Regions from separate parts of the Massilia genomosp. 1 genome, predicted to be linked through region 2. Evidence: predicted binding sites of a transcription regulator. Region 2 holds the regulator's gene; each other region holds the start of a gene.

Region 1 (5,854 bases), on a different contig from region 2:
CCACAATATCGACCTGCACGCCGTCACCGGTCCCGGTGGCGGCGCTGCGCAAACCCTGATCGCCCCGGGCAATCAAGCCAGCTTCACCTTCAAGGCGCTGGCCCCCGGCCTGTACGTCTACCACTGCGCCACCGCCCCGGTCGGCATGCACGTCGCCAACGGCATGTACGGCATGATCCTGGTCGAACCCAAGGAAGGCATGGCCAAGGTCGACAAGGAATACTACGTCATGCAGGGTGACTTCTACACCACCGGCGCCTACCGCGCTCCCGGCCTGCAAGGCTTCGACCTGCAAAAGGCCATCGACGAGCGCCCCACCTACGTGTTGTTCAACGGCGCCGACGGCGCACTCACCGGCCAGGGCGCGCTCGCCGCCAAGGCGGGCGACAAGGTGCGCATGTTCTTCGGCGTGGGCGGACCGAACACGGTATCGAGCTTCCACATCATCGGCGCCATTTTCGACAAGGTCTTCGCCGACGGCGGCTCGCGCTTCCAGGAAAACGTCCAGACCACGCTGGTGCCGGCCGGAGGCTCGACCATCGTCGAATTCGTCCCCAAAGTACCCGGCAACCTGACCCTGGTGGACCACTCGCTCACGCGCGCCTTCAACAAGGGCGCGGTCGGTTTGATGGCGATCAGCGGTCCCGAGCGGCTCGATATTTACGGCAAGGGCATCAAGACAGCGCTGAACGGCGCCAAGCCGCCCGCCGTTGCGGCCAAGGCGCCACCGGTGCCCGCAGCCACCAGCGCGCAGCGCGTGCGCGGCAAGGCGGTGTATGACAACACCTGCGCGGCCTGCCATCTGGCGGACGGCAAAGGCGTTCCGGGGGTATTCCCGCCGCTGGCCAACTCGGACTTCTTCCAGGAGCGGCCTTACGAAATGGCGCATATCGTGCTGCACGGCCGCAGTGGGGAGCTGGTCGTCAACGGCGAGCATTACAACTCGGTCATGCCGCCGCAGGACCTCGATGACGACGATGTCGCCGCCGTCATCAACTACGTCAGCACCGACATGAACGGCGGCAAAGCCGTCATCACGCCGGCCCAGGTCAAGCAGATGCGCCAGGTCAAAGCCAATTGAACGCGCGATGAAACGTCACCTGACCACCTTCGCCTGCGCGGCGATGTTGTGCGGCGCCGCCGCAGCCGGCCAGTACGCGGCGCTGCCCGGCGGCGAGCTGCGTTCCGTCATGCCGGCCGACGGCAAGGAGGCGCCGGCCATCGTGGCGCCGTTTTCGATGCGCACGGCGCTGGTCAGCAACGCCGAATTCCGCGACTTCGTGCTCGCGCATCCCGAGTGGCAGCGCGGCCAGGCGCCGGCCGTGCTGGCCGCGCCCACGTATCTGGCCGCGTGGCGCGGCCCTGCGGATCACGGCGCGCTGGCGCCGGATGCGCCGGTCACCAACGTCAGCTGGCACGCGGCGAACGCCTTTTGCGCCAGCGAGGGCGCGCGCCTGCCGCGCTGGCACGAATGGGAATACGCCGCAGCGGCCGACGCCACCCGCGCCGACGCCCGCGACGACCCGCAATGGCTGGAGCACATCCTCAACTGGTACGCCCATCCGGCCAGCACGCCGCCCGGACGGGTACGCGCCAATCCGCCGGACTATCACGGCCTGTACGACATGCACGGCCTGGTGTGGGAATGGGTCGAAGATTACAGCGCGCTGTTCGTCAGCGCCGACAGCCGCACCCAGGACCCGCGCAAGCAGCTCGATTACTGTGGCGGCGCGGCGCTGTCGCTGGGCGACCGCCGCAACTACGCGGTGCTGATGCGCATTGCGCTGCTGGCGGCGATGGAAGGCGCGCAGGATGGCGGCTACCTGGGCTTTCGCTGCGCACGCGGCGCGGCCACCGATGCACCCACACCGAAAGACTCTCCATGAACACCTTCAATCCGATGCGCCGCGCGCTGCTGCGCGCGAGCGTCCTTGCCGCCAGCTTCATCGCGGCCCCGCTGGCGCACGCCGATGCGCTGCCGCCCGACTCGCTGTACCGCCTGTCGGTCCCGCTCAAGGATAGCCTGGGGCGCCAGTTCGACTGGCGCGCGCTGGCCGGCCGGCCGCTGCTGGTGACCATGTTTTACGGCGACTGCAACGCGGCCTGCCCGGTCATCATCGAAAACCTGCGCCGCACGGTCGAACTGCTCAAACCCGCGCCCGGACGGCTGGCGGTGCTGATGGTCAGCCTCGACCCGCTGTACGACACGCCCGACTCGTTGGCCGGACTGGCAAAATCGCACAAGCTCGATCCCGCCATCTTCCGCCTGGCGGTGGCCGCCAACGAAACCCATACGCGCGCCTTGGCCGGCGCGTTGCAGGTCAAGTACCGCGCCGTCTCCAACGGCGAAATCAATCACACCACACGCGTCTGCCTGCTCGACGCCAGCGGCAAATTGCTGGCCGCAAGCACGCAACTGAGTCCGCTGCCCGATCCGGCCTTTGTCGCGCAAATCCGGCTGGCGCTCAAATAGGCGCCACGGCCGTCAAAAACCAACCTGGATCAAGGATTTTACAAGCGCTCAAAAACTCCGTTGACCACACTACATATAGTATTTAACCTCTCTCCATGCACTACATCTTGTGCCTCATGGAGAGCAAATGATTATTCCACCGCTTCACTTCCCCACCCACATCCGCAAGCGCGACGGCGCCGTCAAGCCGTTCGACGCCACCCGCATCGCCTCGGCCCTGGAGCGCGCCGCGCTGGCCAGCGGCGAGTTCGACGCCGACGCCGCCCATCTGCTGACCTGGAACGCGGTCCTGCCCGCGCTGTCCGCACTGGGCATCGACACCCCCGGCGTCGAGCAAGTCCAGGATGCGGTGGAGACGGCCCTGTTCGACGCCGGCCACCGCGCCACCCTGCGCGCCTTCGTGGTCTATCGCGAGCAGCACCACGGCCTGCGGCGCGACCGCAAAAGCCTGATCGACGTCGAAGCGTCGATGAACGAATACCTGGAACAGCGCGACTGGCGGGTCAACGCCAACGCCAACCAGGGCTACTCGCTGGGCGGGCTGATTCTCAATGTGTCGGGCAAGGTGATCGCCAACTACTGGCTCGATCACGTGTATCCGCCCGCCGTGGGCGCCGCCCACCGCAACGCCGACCTGCATATCCACGACCTCGACATGCTGGCCGGTTACTGCGCCGGCTGGTCGCTGCGCACGCTGCTGCACGAAGGCTTGAACGGCGTGCCTGGCAAGATCGAATCGGCGCCGCCGAAACACATGTCGAGCGCCATCGGCCAGATCGTCAACTTCCTCGGAACTTTGCAAAACGAATGGGCCGGCGCCCAGGCGTTCAGCTCTTTCGACACCTACATGGCGCCCTACGTGCGGGTCGACGGGCTCAGTTACGAGAGCGTCAAGCAGTACATCCAGGAGCTGATCTACAACCTGAACGTGCCGTCGCGCTGGGGCACGCAGACGCCCTTCACCAACCTGACCTTCGACTGGGTGTGCCCGGAAGACCTGCGCGAGCAGGTGCCGCACATCGCCGGCGCCGACATGCCGTTCACCTACGGCGACCTGCAGGTCGAGATGGACATGATCAACCGCGCCTACATCGAGATCATGATGACCGGCGACGCCAAGGGCCGCGTGTTCACCTTCCCGATCCCGACCTACAACATCACCGAGGACTTTGCGTGGAACAGCCCGAACGCGGAACTGCTGTTCGAGATGACGGCGCGCTACGGCCTGCCCTACTTCCAGAACTTCCTCAATTCGGAACTGAAGCCGAACATGATCCGCTCGATGTGCTGCCGCCTGCAACTGGACCTGCGCGAACTGCTCAAGCGCGGTAACGGCTTGTTCGGATCGGCCGAGCAAACCGGCTCGCTCGGGGTGGTGACGATCAACTGCGCGCGCCTGGGCTACCTGCATGCGGACGACGAAGAAGGCTTGCTCGACGCGCTCGACCGCCTGCTGGACCTGGGCCGCGACAGCCTGGAGATCAAGCGCAAGGTCATCCAGCGCCACATGGACAATGGCTTGTTCCCGTACACCAAGCGCTACCTGGGCACCTTGCGCAATCACTTCTCGACCCTGGGCGTGAACGGCGTCAATGAGATGATCCGCAATTTCACCTGGGGCGAGCACGATATCTCCACCGACTGGGGCCACGCCTTCGCCCTGCGCCTGCTGGACCATGTGCGCGCGCGCATGCTGGAGTTCCAGGACCAGACCGGCCATATGTACAACCTCGAAGCCACACCCGCCGAAGGCACCACCTACCGCTTCGCACGCGAGGACCGCAAGCGCCATCCGGACATCCTGCAGGCCGGCACCGACGCCATGCCCTACTACACCAACTCCTCGCAACTGCCGGTCGGCTTTACCGACGACCCGTTCGAGGCGCTGGAGCGGCAGGACCCACTGCAGCGCAAGTACACCGGCGGCACCGTGCTGCACCTGTACATGAGCGAGCCGCTATCCTCCGCCGACGCCTGCCGCCAGCTGGTCAAGCGCGCCCTCAGCCGCTTCGGCCTGCCGTACATCACCGTCACGCCAACGTTTTCGATCTGCCCCAAGCACGGTTACCTGGGGGGCAGCCACCCGTTTTGTCCCAAATGCGATCTGGACCTGATCGCGCGCAAGCAACGCGAACTTGCATGAACACGTTGCGTAACCACTAAAGGAGCTATCCATGTCAGACCTGAGCCAAGCCGTATTTTTCGCACCCCAAACCATCACCTTGACCGATGCCGAGCGCCAGCCCTGCGAAGTCTGGACCCGCGTGATGGGTTATCACCGTCCCGTATCGTCCTTCAATACCGGCAAGAAGGGCGAGTTCCACGAGCGTACCTGGTTCACCGAACGCGCCGTTGCGGCGCGCAGCTAGCGTGGGCGCCGGCGCGCTGCGGGTGGGCGGTGTCACCGCCTTTACCGCAACCGATTTCCCCGGCAAGCTGGCGGCCGCGGTGTTCATCCAGGGATGCCCGTGGCGCTGCGGCTACTGCCACAATCCGCACTTGCAGCCGCGCCAGCGCGGAGCGCTGGTCTGGGCCGACGTCATGGCCCTGCTGGTGCGCCGCGCCGGCTTGCTCGATGGCGTGGTCTTCAGCGGCGGCGAGCCGACCATGGACCCGGCCCTGCCGTTCGCGATGGCGGCCGTGCGCCAGATGGGGCTTGCGGTCGGGCTGCACACCGCGTGCATTTATCCGCGCCAGTTGAAGGCGGTGCTGCCGCTGCTCGATTGGGTGGGATTCGATATCAAGGCGCCGTTCGCGGCTTACCCGCGCGTGACCGGCGTGTCCGACAGCGGCGCGCCGGCGCGGGCCTGCCTCGAGATGATCGTCGACAGCGGCGTGGCGCATGAGTGCAGGACCACCCTGCATCCGGCCTTGCTGTCGGAAGCCGAGCTTGAAGACCTGGCGGAAACGCTGGCCGGCGCCGGCGTGCGTAATTACGCAATCCAGACCTTCCGCGCGCAGGGTTGCGCCGATGCCGGCCTGAACGCGACGGCGGGTGCTGTCATGGGCGAAGCGGCACTGCAACGCATTGGCGCGCGCTTCGATACCTTCGTACTGCGGCCCGCGTAAACCAGCGGGCAAGTTCCAATCACTTACGATCCGTCGTCCCCGCGAAGGCGGGGATCCATAGCACGTCTGAGCAGAGGTGGTATCGGTTCCCGCCTTCGCGGGAACGACGAATCTACGGGTGTCGTCCTAAAACCTTGGCATCGGTGTGCAACTGCGCGGCCAATTGATCGGCGTGTGCCTTGTCAAAATCCGCATGCATCTTCTTGCGCACCCCAAGTTCACTAAGCAGCACATGCTTGTCCGGCACCACCCCATGCTGCGCCAGGCACTGGCGCGCGCATGCGAGCGGACAGCCGTCGATCGCCAGCACCG
Region 2 (5,854 bases):
GTTGCCGATCAGGGCGATAAAGGAAAGGTCTTGGGCTGCATTCATTGGCGTTGGATTTTTCTAGGTGTGAAGTGTCAGGCGGCACGCATTTTAGCAGCGCTAGCGTCGGGCAGGGCGCGGGGACGCAGGGTGACCGCGTCGACGCAGCCCACTTTGACCGTCGCGCTGGCCAGCAATACGTCGCCGTGCCAGGCTTGCTGGAGGAACTGGACCGATGCGCGCCCCAGTTTTTCTATACTCAATGTCAAGTTTAATGCATCATCAAGCCTGGCTGGCGCGTGATAGTCGATGCTGGCGTTCTTGACGACGAAAATCGCGCCGTGTTCGTCGCGCAGCGCCTGTTGGCCGATGTTGGCCGCACGCAGCCATTCGGTGCGCGCGCGTTCGAAAAATTTGAGGTAGTTCGCGTAAAAGACGATGCCGCCGGCGTCCGTGTCTTCGTAATAGACCCGTACCGGCCAACTGAATACTGAGGGCATTTCATTTGCCATAAGTGAATATCGGAAACATTTTACGCGGTTTTTTGCGGTAAATGTACGCAAGCGTACATAAAGATGGCGCCCAGCGGGCCGGATGGCGCACAAGTAGACGTGAGCCGTGGCGAAGTGCCAAGTTCTGTAACAATCGCTTACATGGGCGATGAGTTGTGTTACGCAAGCCGCAGTTCTCACCTACACCCTCGTCGTTCCCGGCCTCGGCGGCCCCCTTGGTGGGAACCCAAGTTGGTGGTTTAGCAACTGCAGTACGAGCTTGGGTTCCCGCCTGCGAGGCTGTCTCAAAAGGGAAGCGTTCAACGACTACCACCTCCAGCACCGTCATTCCCGCGCAGGCGGGAATCCAAGTTCGCTGCTATGCCACGGAATGGGATTCCCGCCTGCGCGGGAATGACGGATAAGAGTCTACCGCCTAGCGGTGATTTTAGCGTTTTGAGACAGCCTCCTGCGCGGGAAGTCGGTTCCGGCAGTGCCGGGAATGACGAAAGTTACGTCCGCTTGATCGCAAACGGGCTGAACCCTTGGCAAGTCGGCATCATCTCGATCGAATTGATATTGATATGCGGCGGCAAGGTGGCGATCCAGAACGCGGTGGCGGCGATATCCTTGGCGGTGAGCGGCTGCGTGCCTTCGTACACCTTGGCCGCTTTTTCATCGTCGCCCTTGAAGCGCACCTTGGAAAACTCGGTTCCGCCGCACAAGCCCGGCGCCAGGTTGGTCGCGCGCACGCCGGTGCCGGCCAGGTCGGCGCGCAGGTTCAGGGTGAACTGGTCCACGAAGGCCTTGGTCGCACCATACACATTGCCGCCCGGGTAAGGATAGCTGCCGGCCACCGATCCCAGATTAATGATCAGCCCGCTTCCGCGCTCGACCATGGCCGGCAGCAGCGCGCGCGTCATCGTCACCAGGCCGGTGCAGTTGGTGGCGATCATGGTTTCCCAATCGGCCAGCGGGGCTTCGTGGGCCGGCTCGGTGCCCAGCGCCAGGCCGGCATTGTTGATCAGCACATCGACCTGGCGCCACGATTGCGGCAGCATCGACAAGGCTTCGTTGATCGATTCCTTGCAGGTGACATCCATGACGATCGGCAAAGCCAGGTCGCCCAGCTCGGCCGCGAGGGCGTCCAGGCGGTCCTTGCGGCGCCCGCTGATGACGAGCTGATGGCCGTTGTTGACGAAGGTACGCGCCATTTCGGCGCCGAAGCCGGCCGAGGCGCCGGTGATGAAAACGATCATAGTGGTGTCCTGGAGAAGTGCAAAGCTGTGCCGGATTGTAGCCCAAGTGACCCGATTGGCCGCTACCTGCCAATTAGGCAATCCCATTCCTTGCCCTATTCAAGGACTTAACTTACAATTTGGGCTCCATTACGTCTCACGTAACTGGCGAAAAGTCGCGGCGCATTGCTGCCTGGCGGCGAAAGGTGGGCATCCACCGGGGAACGTGAGATTTCATCAGCCGTTCGCCTGGGCAGCCACCGATGGAAGCGCACGATGAGGCTGCCTGTTCCATTTCCGACGGCTCCCCTCATTCGATCCTTGCAATCAGGTGCCTCGCACTCTTATCGATTGGAGTTTTTTCATGTTTTCAAAAGAACACACGCTCGCCCATGTTGACCCGGAATTGTGGGGCGCGATCCAGAAGGAAAACGCACGCCAGCAAGATCACATCGAACTGATCGCGTCCGAGAACTACACCTCGCCGGCCGTCATGCAAGCCCAGGGCTCGCAGCTGACCAACAAATACGCCGAAGGCTATCCGGGCAAGCGCTACTACGGCGGCTGCGAATTCGTCGACATCGCGGAACAACTGGCGATCGACCGTGTCAAACAACTGTTCGGCGCCGAAGCGGCCAACGTGCAGCCGAACTCCGGCTCCCAGGCCAACCAGGGCGTGTTCTTCGCCATGCTCAAGCCGGGCGACACCATCATGGGCATGTCGCTGGCCGAAGGCGGCCACCTGACCCACGGCATGGCGCTGAACATGTCGGGCAAGTGGTTCAATGTGGTGTCGTACGGCCTGACCGAGCAGGAAGACATCGACTACGAGGCCATGGAGCGCCTGGCGCATGAGCACAAGCCAAAAATGATCATCGCCGGCGCCTCGGCGTTTTCGCTGAAGATCGACTTCGAGCGTTTCGCCAGGGTCGCCAAGGCGGTGGGCGCTTACTTCATGGTCGACATGGCGCACTACGCCGGCCTGATCGCCGCCGGGGTCTACCCGAACCCGGTGCCGCACGCCGACTTCGTCACCTCGACCACGCACAAGTCGCTGCGCGGCCCGCGCGGCGGCATCATCCTGATGAAGGCCGAGCACGAAAAAGCCATCAATTCGGCCATCTTCCCCGGCATCCAGGGCGGCCCGCTGATGCACGTGATCGCCGGCAAGGCCGTTGCCTTCAAGGAAGCGCTGGAGCCATCGTTCACCGAGTACCAGAAACAGGTCGTGAAAAACGCCGACGCGCTGGCCAAGGCGCTGATCGCGCGCGGCCTGCGCATCGTGTCCGGCCGCACCGAGTCGCACGTCATGCTGGTCGACCTGCGCGCCAAGAACCTGACCGGCAAGCAAGCCGAAGCCTTGCTGGGCGCGGCCCACATGACCTGCAACAAGAACGGCATCCCGAACGATCCGCAAAAACCGTTCGTGACCTCCGGCATCCGCCTCGGCAGCCCGGCTTTCACCACGCGCGGCTTCAAGGAAGAAGACGCCACCACGGTCGGCAACCTGATCGCGGACATCCTCGACAATCCGAACGACGCCGCGGTCGTGGAGCGCGTCAAGCTTGAGGTCAAGAAGCTGACCGACAAGTATCCGGTCTACGCGGCTTGATCTAAGCGACACTCACAGCAGCAGCCCCGGCCCCATGAAATGTCCCTTCTGCCAGCATGAAGATACGCAGGTCCTCGATACGCGCGTATCCGAGGAGGGCGATTCGATCCGGCGCCGGCGCCGCTGCGTCAAGTGCGACAAGCGCTTCACCACCTATGAACGGATCGAATTGTCGATGCCGATCATTGTCAAGAAAAACGGCAGCCGCACCGAGTACGCCTCGGTCAAGCTGCGCGGCAGCCTGATGCTGGCGCTGCGCAAGCGGCCCGTGTCGGCCGAGGCCATCGACCAGGCCGTCGCGTCGATCGAGGAAAAACTGCTCACCAGCGGGCAGCGCGAGGTCGATACCGGCCACGTGGGCGAGCTGGTCATGCAGGAGCTGAAACGCCTCGACAAGATTGCCTACATCCGTTTCGCGTCCGTGTATAAAAACTTCGAAGACCTGGCCGAGTTCCAGGATGCGATTGCCGAAGTAGGTCACGAGCGCAAACCGCGTAAATAGTTCGGCTCACACTCTTGAGGCAGGCCATGCGCGCCTGTCCCCAGCGCTGTTAACGTAGCTCCCAAGCGATCCAGATCACACCACGACCGACCTTGCAGCCCTGGCTGAGAGGCTGCGGCGGCATGACCGGGCGCGTCGTTCAACGTTGCGGGGGAGTCATGCGCATATTGCGAAACCATGTCGCCGGCGGATTCACGCTCATCGAAGTGCTGGTGGCGCTGGTGCTGCTGGCCGTCGGCATCCTCGGCGCGCTCGGCACCCAGGTCGCGGCGCTGCGCACCCGCCAGGAATCGAGCCTGATGTCGCGCGGGGTACACCTGGCCAGCGGCCTGGCCGAACGCATGCGCGCCAATGCCGCGCAAATGCGCCTGGGCGACGCCCTCAATCCCTATTTGCAACTGCGCTACGAGGCGGGCGAGGGCGCGCCGCCGCCCGCGCCCTCCCAGTGCTACGGCGCGGGCCGCTGCGACAGTGCGCAACTGGCCCGCTTCGACATCGCCGATACGGTGGCCGCGCTGCACGCCGGTTTTCCGGGCGGGCGCATCGCGGTGTGCCGCGACGCCGCCGTGTGGGACGATGCGGGCCAGGCGCTGGCGTGGGAATGCGCCGGCGCGCCCGGGGCGCCGGTGGTCATCAAGCTCGGCTGGCATGCCCGCGCCGCGCCGCGCGCCGGGCCTGGCGCCGCCGCGTCCTCCGCTCCGGCGCTGGCGGTGATGCTGGGCACGGGGGCGCCATGAGGGCGCGTCCCGCTTCGCGATGGCTGCGCCAGGCCGGCCTGGGCCTGGTCGAACTGATGGTCGCGCTGGTGCTCGGCTTGCTGGTGACCCTGGCGGCGGCGGCGCTGCTGGTGTCCGCCCAGTCCGGCTACGCCGCGCAGAACGCACTGGCGCAGACCGACGACGCCGGCCGCTTCGCGCTCGAGGCCATCGAACGGGCGGCGCGCCAGGGCGCCTGGGTCGATCTCGAGCGCGAAGAAGCGCCGCCATCGTCGGCCGCGACGGCCGCCCGCATCGGCGGACTGGACAACCATGTGCTGGCGCGCGGCGGGCCTGGCATCGCCGGCGCGCGAGCGGGCGGCGTCAACGGCAGCGACGTGCTGGCGCTGCGCTTCGATGGCGCGGGAGCCGGGCCCGATGGCGACGGCAGCGTACACAGCTGCGCCGGCTTCGCGGTGGGCGCCGCGAACGAGGGCTGGAGCATTTTCTATGTCGCGCCAGATGCCGCCGGCGACGCCGAACTGCGCTGCAGATACCGTGGCCAGAAGGACTGGCGCAGCGAGGCGCTGGTGGGCGGGGTCGATACCTTCCAGGTCCTGTACGGGCTCGATACCGACGAGCCCGGCGACGGCTTGCCCGACCGCTACCTGGCCGCCGGAGCTGTCAACGCGCTGGACGCCTCCCTGATACTCGACGGCGCCACCCCGGCAGAGCGCGAGCGCGACCTGCGCCGCAAGACCCACTGGAAGCGCGTGGCCAGCGTCAGGGTGGCGCTGTTGCTGCATGGCGCGCCCGGCGGCGCCGGCGCGCGCGCACCGCTTGCCTACGAGCTGTTCGGCCCCGGCTACGGCGGCGCCGACGACCCCGGCACGCGCATCGACGAAGCGCGCCTGCCGCCGGCGCTGCGCTGGCGCGAGCGGCGCACCTTCGTCACCACCATCGTGATGCGCAACGCGGCCCTGTGAAACGCCATGCCAAGCCTTCCTTGCCACCGTGACCGCCAACATGGCGCCGTGCTGCTGACGGCGCTGTTCGTGCTGCTGGCGCTGATGATCCTCGGCGTGTCCGCCGCCCGTAGCGCGCTGAGCAGCGAAAAATCGGCGCGCCACGAGCGCGACCGCCAGATCGCCTTCGGTGCGGCCGAGGCCGCGCTGGCCGACGCCGAACACGATATCGAGGGCGGCGGCGATCCCTCATCCGGGCGCGCGGCACTGTTTTCGCGTGGCAATGCGCTCGGCTTCGTCGACGGCTGCGGGGCCGAACGCGAGGTCAATGCCGGCTTGTGCCTGCACGTGCCGGGGCACGCGGCGTGGCAG
Region 3 (5,854 bases), on a different contig from region 2:
CGTGGGTGTGGATGGCTTCCTCGAATGCCTGGCGCAGCAGGTACTGGCGGCATTCCGGCGCCGTGATGTGGCGGTAGGTGCCGAGCACGATGTTGTTCGCGGCCAGCGAATCGGCGGTCACGAAGAAGCCCAGGTTGCGTTTTACCAGGCGGCGCTCGTCGTCGGTCAGGCCGTTGGGATTTTTCCACAACTCGATGTCGCGCTGCATGTTGACCTCTTGCGGCATCCAGTGATTGGCGCAACCGGCCAGGTATTTGTCCCACGCCCATTTGTACTTGAACGGGACTAGCTGGTTCACATCGGTCTTGCCGTTGATGATGCGCTTGTCGTCGGCGTGGACGCGCTTGGCGACCAATGCGGCGTCTGCTACGGGTTCGGTACCCGCTACGGCGCTTGGCGCCACGGGGCGCGCGGCTGGCGCGCTGGCTGTTTCATCGTCCCAGGACAACATGGTGATTCCTCTTTTCGTCTGTGTTCAATTCGGTCTTGCCGGAGCGCCGCAGCGCTCCTCTTGGTATATCAGCGGATTTTCAAGGCTTACTGGCAGGCTTCGCATTCCTCGAAGCCATCGTCGCCCGGACGCAGGTAGCACGCCGCGCCCTCTTCCTCGGCCGCCGCGGCGGCCACCGATGCCGCCGTCGCCGCGGCAGCCGCCGCCGCCGCCGTATCGGCCGCCGCACCCATGGCGTGGGCCGACATGCCGCCGTCCACCGCCACCGCGTTCAGCGCGCCGGTCTTGGAAGTCGACTTTTCCATGTGGGTCGCCGCGATGGTGCGCAGGTAGTACGTGGTTTTCAGGCCGCGCAGCCAGGCCAGCTTGTAGGTTTCATCGAGCTTCTTGCCGGACGCACCAGCCATGTAGATGTTCAGCGACTGGGCCTGGTCGATCCACTTCTGGCGACGCGAGGCCGCTTCCACCAGCCAGCTCGGCGAGACTTCGAACGCGGTGGCGTAGATGTCGCGCAAGTCTTGCGGGATGCGGTCGATCTTGGCCAGCGAGCCATCGAAGTACTTCAGGTCGGCGATCATGACTTCATCCCACAGGTCGCGCGCCTTGAGGTCGCGCACCAGGTACGAGTTAATCTCGGTAAATTCGCCGGACAGGTTCGACTTCACGTACAGGTTCTGGAAGGTCGGTTCGATACAGGCCGACACGCCGATGATGTTCGAAATGGTCGCGGTCGGGGCGATCGCCACGCAATTCGAGTTGCGCATGCCGAACTGCTTGATGCGCTCGCGCACCAAGGTCCAGTCCATGGCCGAGGACATGTCCACTTCCAGGTAGCCGCCGCGCTCATCAAGCAACAGCTTGACCGAATCCTGCGGCAGGATGCCACGGTCCCACAGCGAGCCGCTGTACGACTCGTAGCGGCCGCGCTCTTCGGCCAGCTCGGTCGAGGCCAGGTAGGCGTAGTAGCACACCGCTTCCATCGAGGAATCGGCAAATTCCACGGCCGCGTTCGACGAATACGGCACCCGCATCATGTGCAGGCAATCCTGGAAGCCCATGATCCCCATGCCCACCGGACGGTGGCGCATGTTCGAATTACGGGCTTTTTCGACGGCGTAGTAATTGATATCGATGACGTTATCGAGCATGCGCATCGCGGTGCGCACCGTTTTCTGCAGCTTGACCGGATCGAGCTTGCCTTCTTTCATGTGCGCCGGCAAGTTCACGGAACCCAGGTTGCAGACCGCGATTTCGGACTCGTTGGTGTTCAGGGTGATCTCGGTGCACAGGTTCGAGCTGTGGACCACGCCCACATGTTGCTGTGGCGAACGGATGTTGCATGGGTCCTTGAACGTGATCCATGGGTGGCCGGTTTCGAACAGCATCGAGAGCATCTTGCGCCACAGGTCGAGCGCGGCGATCTTCTTGAATACGCGGATCTCGCCGGCGGCCGCTTTCGCTTCGTAGCCGGTGTACGCCAGTTCGAAGGCCTTGCCGACCTTGTCGTGCAGGTCGGGCGTCTCGGATGGCGAGAACAGGGTCCAGTCGCCCTTTTCCATCACGCGCTTCATGAACAGGTCGGGAATCCAGTTGGCCGTGTTCATGTCGTGGGTGCGGCGGCGGTCGTCGCCGGTGTTCTTGCGCAGGTCGAGGAATTCTTCCACGTCCATGTGCCAGGTTTCCAGGTAGGCGCACACCGCGCCCTTGCGCTTGCCGCCCTGGTTGACCGCCACGGCGGTGTCGTTGACCACTTTCAGGAACGGCACCACGCCTTGCGACTTGCCGTTGGTGCCCTTGATGTGGGCGCCCAGGGCGCGCACCGGGGTCCAGTCGTTACCCAGGCCGCCGGCGAACTTGGCCAGCAGCGCGTTTTCCTTGATCGCGTCGTAGATGCCTTCCAGGTCGTCCGAGACGGTGGTCAGGTAGCACGACGACAGTTGCGAGCGCAGGGTGCCGGAGTTGAACAGGGTCGGGGTCGAGCTCATGAAGTCGAACGAGGACAGCAGGTTGTAGAACTCGACGGCGCGCGCTTCGCGGTTTTCTTCGCGCAGCGACAGGCCCATGGCGACCCGCATGTAGAACGCCTGCGGCATTTCGATGCGCACGTCGCGCACGTGCAGGAAGTAGCGGTCGTACAGGGTTTGCAGGCCGATGTAACCGAACTGCAAGTCACGGTCGGCGACCAGCGCACGGGCCAGCTTGGCCAGGTCGAAAGTGGCCAGGACCGGGTCCAGCAGCTCGTTGTCGATGCCCTTGGCGATGTATTTCGGGAAGTACTCGATATAGTGCGCCGCCGCCTGGGCTTGCGGCACTTCTTCGCAGAACACTTCCTTGCGGATGGTGTGCAGCAGGATGCGGGCGGTCACCTGCGAGTAAGCCGGGTCCTTTTCCATCAGCGCGCGCGCAGCCAGGATGGCGGACTTGTGCAGCTCTTCGACCGGCACGCCGTCGTACAGGTTCTTGACCGTTTCGGCCAGGATGGCGTCGGCGTCGACGTGTTTTTCCAGGCCGACGCAGGCGGCGGCGATCAGGTCGCGCACCTGGTTCATGTCGAGCAGGCGGCGCTGGCCGTTTTCAAGCACGTGGATTTGCGGGGCGGCCACGTCGGCCGAACCGCCTTGCGCCTCCTTCTGCAGGCGGCGCTCTTCCATGTGCTTGGCGCGGTACAGCACGTAGGCACGCGCCACGTCGTGCTCGCCCGAACGCATCAGCGACAGTTCGACCTGGTCTTGCACGTCTTCGATATGGAAGGTGCCGCCCGATGGCTGGCGCCGGATCAGGGCGGAGACGACGTTCTCGGTCAGTTGCTCGACCAGTTCGCGCACGCGCGCCGAACCGGCGCTCTGGCCGCCGTTCACGGCCAAAAAGGCCTTGGTGACGGCGATCGAGATCTTCGATGGTTCAAATGCGACGACGGCGCCGTTGCGGCGGATGATGCGATAGTCGCCGCGGGAGGCGACAGCGGCGGCGCTGGTGGCCGCGGCCGGAGCGGCAGCTCCAGGTGTGACGTGCAATTGGTTAATCGAAGAATCTTGGGATGTTTGCATGTGGGACCTCCTGGAGCGGCGGGCTTTGGTCTGCCGCCGGTTGTTATCAAGTGGACGGCGTCGATCAACCGTCCCCAACAAATGTAAAAACAAAAAACTACCCCGCCGGCCTGGAATCCGAGGCCGGCGCCGTGACGCGCGATGGTGGGTTGAGTGCGTTAAGAACTAGACTTGCCGTGCTGCGTGCCGTACTGTATTAAGGGGCCGACCAATCAGTGGCGGAGCGCTAAAAACCACTATATCTAGTCGATTGCTCGATTCTGGGACTAATTGTAGTACCTCACTCCGGGAGTGGCAATAGAATTAAGTAGCAATATTTTCCTGTGCTTCGCTTGACTTTTTTGAGTCAGGCCGCAGGAAGGACTGCCCGGTTAGCAGGTACTAACGGCTGCCATTTTTTGCGGCAGACGCACGGCCGCACGCTTGCCGTTTTCGCGGCGCAGGGCAGCATTATAAACCGTGGGGGGAGCGGGCGTTGATTGTCGTTCCCGCGAAGGCGGGAACCCAAGTTTGTTCGGTTCCACGGTGAAGACCAACTTGCCCCCCGCCAAGGGGGCGCCGAGGCCGGGGGAGACGGCTTAAAGTGTATCGAAGAAAGTACACGCAACCGTGGCGAGCCGCCCTACCCCTCCGGCTCCTGGATATCGAGCTTCTGCATCTGGTAGCGCAGCTGCCGGAAACTGATCCCGAGCAGCATGGCCGCCTGGGTGCGGTTGAACTGGGTCTGGGTCAGCGCGCGCAAGATAATCTCGCGCTCGACCTGTTCCAGGTAATCGGGCAGGCTGCTGGGCAGCTCGGCCGGGACGCCAGGGCTGACCGGCGCCGCCGCGGCGGGCGCCGCCACCGGAGCCGGCGGCGCCTCGGCCAGCGGCGGCGCCTCGGCCACCCGCGCGCCCTTGAGCGACAAGTCGCCCACCTCGATCACGCCGTCATTGGCAAACGCCAGCGCCCGTTCCAGCACATTTTCCAGTTCGCGCACATTGCCCGGAAACGAATACGTGCGCAAGGTGTCGAGCACCTGCGGCCCGAGCGCGGCCGGCTGCCCCGCGCCCGCCAGGCGCGCCAGCATGGCGCCGACCAGCACGCCCAGGTCGTCGAGCCGCTCGCGCAGCGGCGGCACGCTCAGTTCGATCACATTCAAGCGGTAAAACAGATCTTGCCGGAATTTGCCGGTCTCGACGCACTGGGCCAGGTTCTGGTGCGTGGCGCTGATGATGCGCACGTCGACCGGCTCCTCGCTGGTGGCCCCGATCTTGCGCACGCGCCGCTCCTGGATCGCGCGCAGCAGCTTGACCTGCATCGCCAGCGGCAGGTCGGCCACTTCGTCGAGCATCAGGGTGCCGCCGTTGGCCGCATGGAAAAACCCGTCGCGCTCGTCGGCCGCGCCGGTAAACGCGCCCTTGCGGTAGCCGAAAAACTCCGCTTCCATCAGCGCTTCGGGAATCGCGCCGCAGTTGACGGCGATAAAAGGTTTACCCGCGCGCGAGCTGCGCGCGTGGATTTCGCGCGCCACCAGTTCCTTGCCGCTGCCCGACTCGCCGGTAATGGCGATCGGCGCCATCGAACGCGCCAGCCGCTCGATCTGGTTACGCAGCGACTGCATCACGGCCGATTCGCCGATCAGGCGCGAGGCGGTGCCGGCCGCCGCCGGGCTGCCGGCCTGGCCGGACGGCGCCGACAGACGCAAGGCCGACTGCACCATCACCCGCAAGTCGTCCAGCACCACCGGCTTGGACACGTAATCGAAGGCGCCCGCCTTGAGCGCCACCACCGCGTTTTCGGCGCTGCCGTAAGCGGTGACGACCGCGATCGGGGTCGACTTGTTGGAGGCGCCCACTTCCTGCACCAGTTCCAGGCCCAGGCCGTCGGGCAGGCGCATGTCGGTCAGGATCAGGGCGTAATCGTTCTGCGCCAGGAAGGCGCGCGCCTCGCGCAGCGTTTCGGCGCTGTCCACATCGAGCCCCATCCTGACCAGCGTGATTTCCAGCAGTTCGCGTAAATCGGCCTCGTCATCGACGACCAGTACGCGGGGTGATGTCATGTTGTTGCCTTTCTGTTAGCAGTAGCGCCGCGCGCGCCCAGCGGCTGCGCGAACGAAATCACAAAGCGGCCGCTGGCCGCCCGCACGCCGGCGCCGCTGGCATCGAAGCGGTATTCGTAATCGAGCATCGCCGCGTTGTTCAGGCACAGCTCGCGCGCCAAATACAGCCCCAGCCCGGTCCCCTTGCTCGAGGTCGTATAAAACGGCTCGAACAGGTGCGCCCGCACGTCCGGCGTGATGCCGGGACCGTCGTCCTGCACGTGCAGCTCCATGCCGCCGGCCGTATCGGTGACGACGTACACCCGGATACTGCCC

Evidence for each region. The regulator NrdR, encoded in region 2, represses ribonucleotide reductase genes. The targets are predictions, from matches to a motif close to CACNANATNTNGTG.
Region 1: the regulator NrdR is predicted to act here: its motif matches at 2,541-2,554, upstream of F1735_RS26575 (ribonucleoside triphosphate reductase).
Region 3: the regulator NrdR is predicted to act here: its motif matches at 3,733-3,746, upstream of F1735_RS16645 (ribonucleoside-diphosphate reductase subunit alpha).

What each region holds. Positions count from the first base shown of each region.
Region 1 covers NZ_WHJF01000098.1:18,360-24,213, reverse strand. The annotation lists gene nirK (copper-containing nitrite reductase) at 1-1,081, shown strand, start outside; gene F1735_RS26585 (formylglycine-generating enzyme family protein) at 1,089-1,886, shown strand; gene F1735_RS26580 (SCO family protein) at 1,883-2,473, shown strand; gene F1735_RS26575 (ribonucleoside triphosphate reductase) at 2,601-4,616, shown strand; gene nrdD (anaerobic ribonucleoside-triphosphate reductase) at 4,648-4,842, shown strand; gene F1735_RS26565 (anaerobic ribonucleoside-triphosphate reductase activating protein) at 4,826-5,542, shown strand; gene F1735_RS26560 (putative zinc-binding protein) at 5,655-5,854, opposite strand, start outside.
Region 2 covers NZ_WHJF01000051.1:34,586-40,439, forward strand. The annotation lists gene tolQ (protein TolQ) at 1-45, opposite strand, end outside; gene ybgC (tol-pal system-associated acyl-CoA thioesterase) at 75-479, opposite strand; gene F1735_RS18990 (SDR family oxidoreductase) at 983-1,729, opposite strand; ZMP/ZTP riboswitch at 1,860-1,970, shown strand; gene glyA (serine hydroxymethyltransferase) at 2,073-3,320, shown strand; gene nrdR (transcriptional regulator NrdR) at 3,355-3,822, shown strand; gene pilV (type IV pilus modification protein PilV) at 3,981-4,559, shown strand; gene F1735_RS19010 (PilW family protein) at 4,556-5,503, shown strand; gene F1735_RS19015 (pilus assembly PilX family protein) at 5,510-5,854, shown strand, end outside.
Region 3 covers NZ_WHJF01000041.1:22,851-28,704, forward strand. The annotation lists gene F1735_RS16640 (ribonucleotide-diphosphate reductase subunit beta) at 1-451, opposite strand, end outside; gene F1735_RS16645 (ribonucleoside-diphosphate reductase subunit alpha) at 538-3,498, opposite strand; gene F1735_RS16650 (sigma-54-dependent transcriptional regulator) at 4,121-5,539, opposite strand; gene F1735_RS16655 (sensor histidine kinase) at 5,536-5,854, opposite strand, start outside.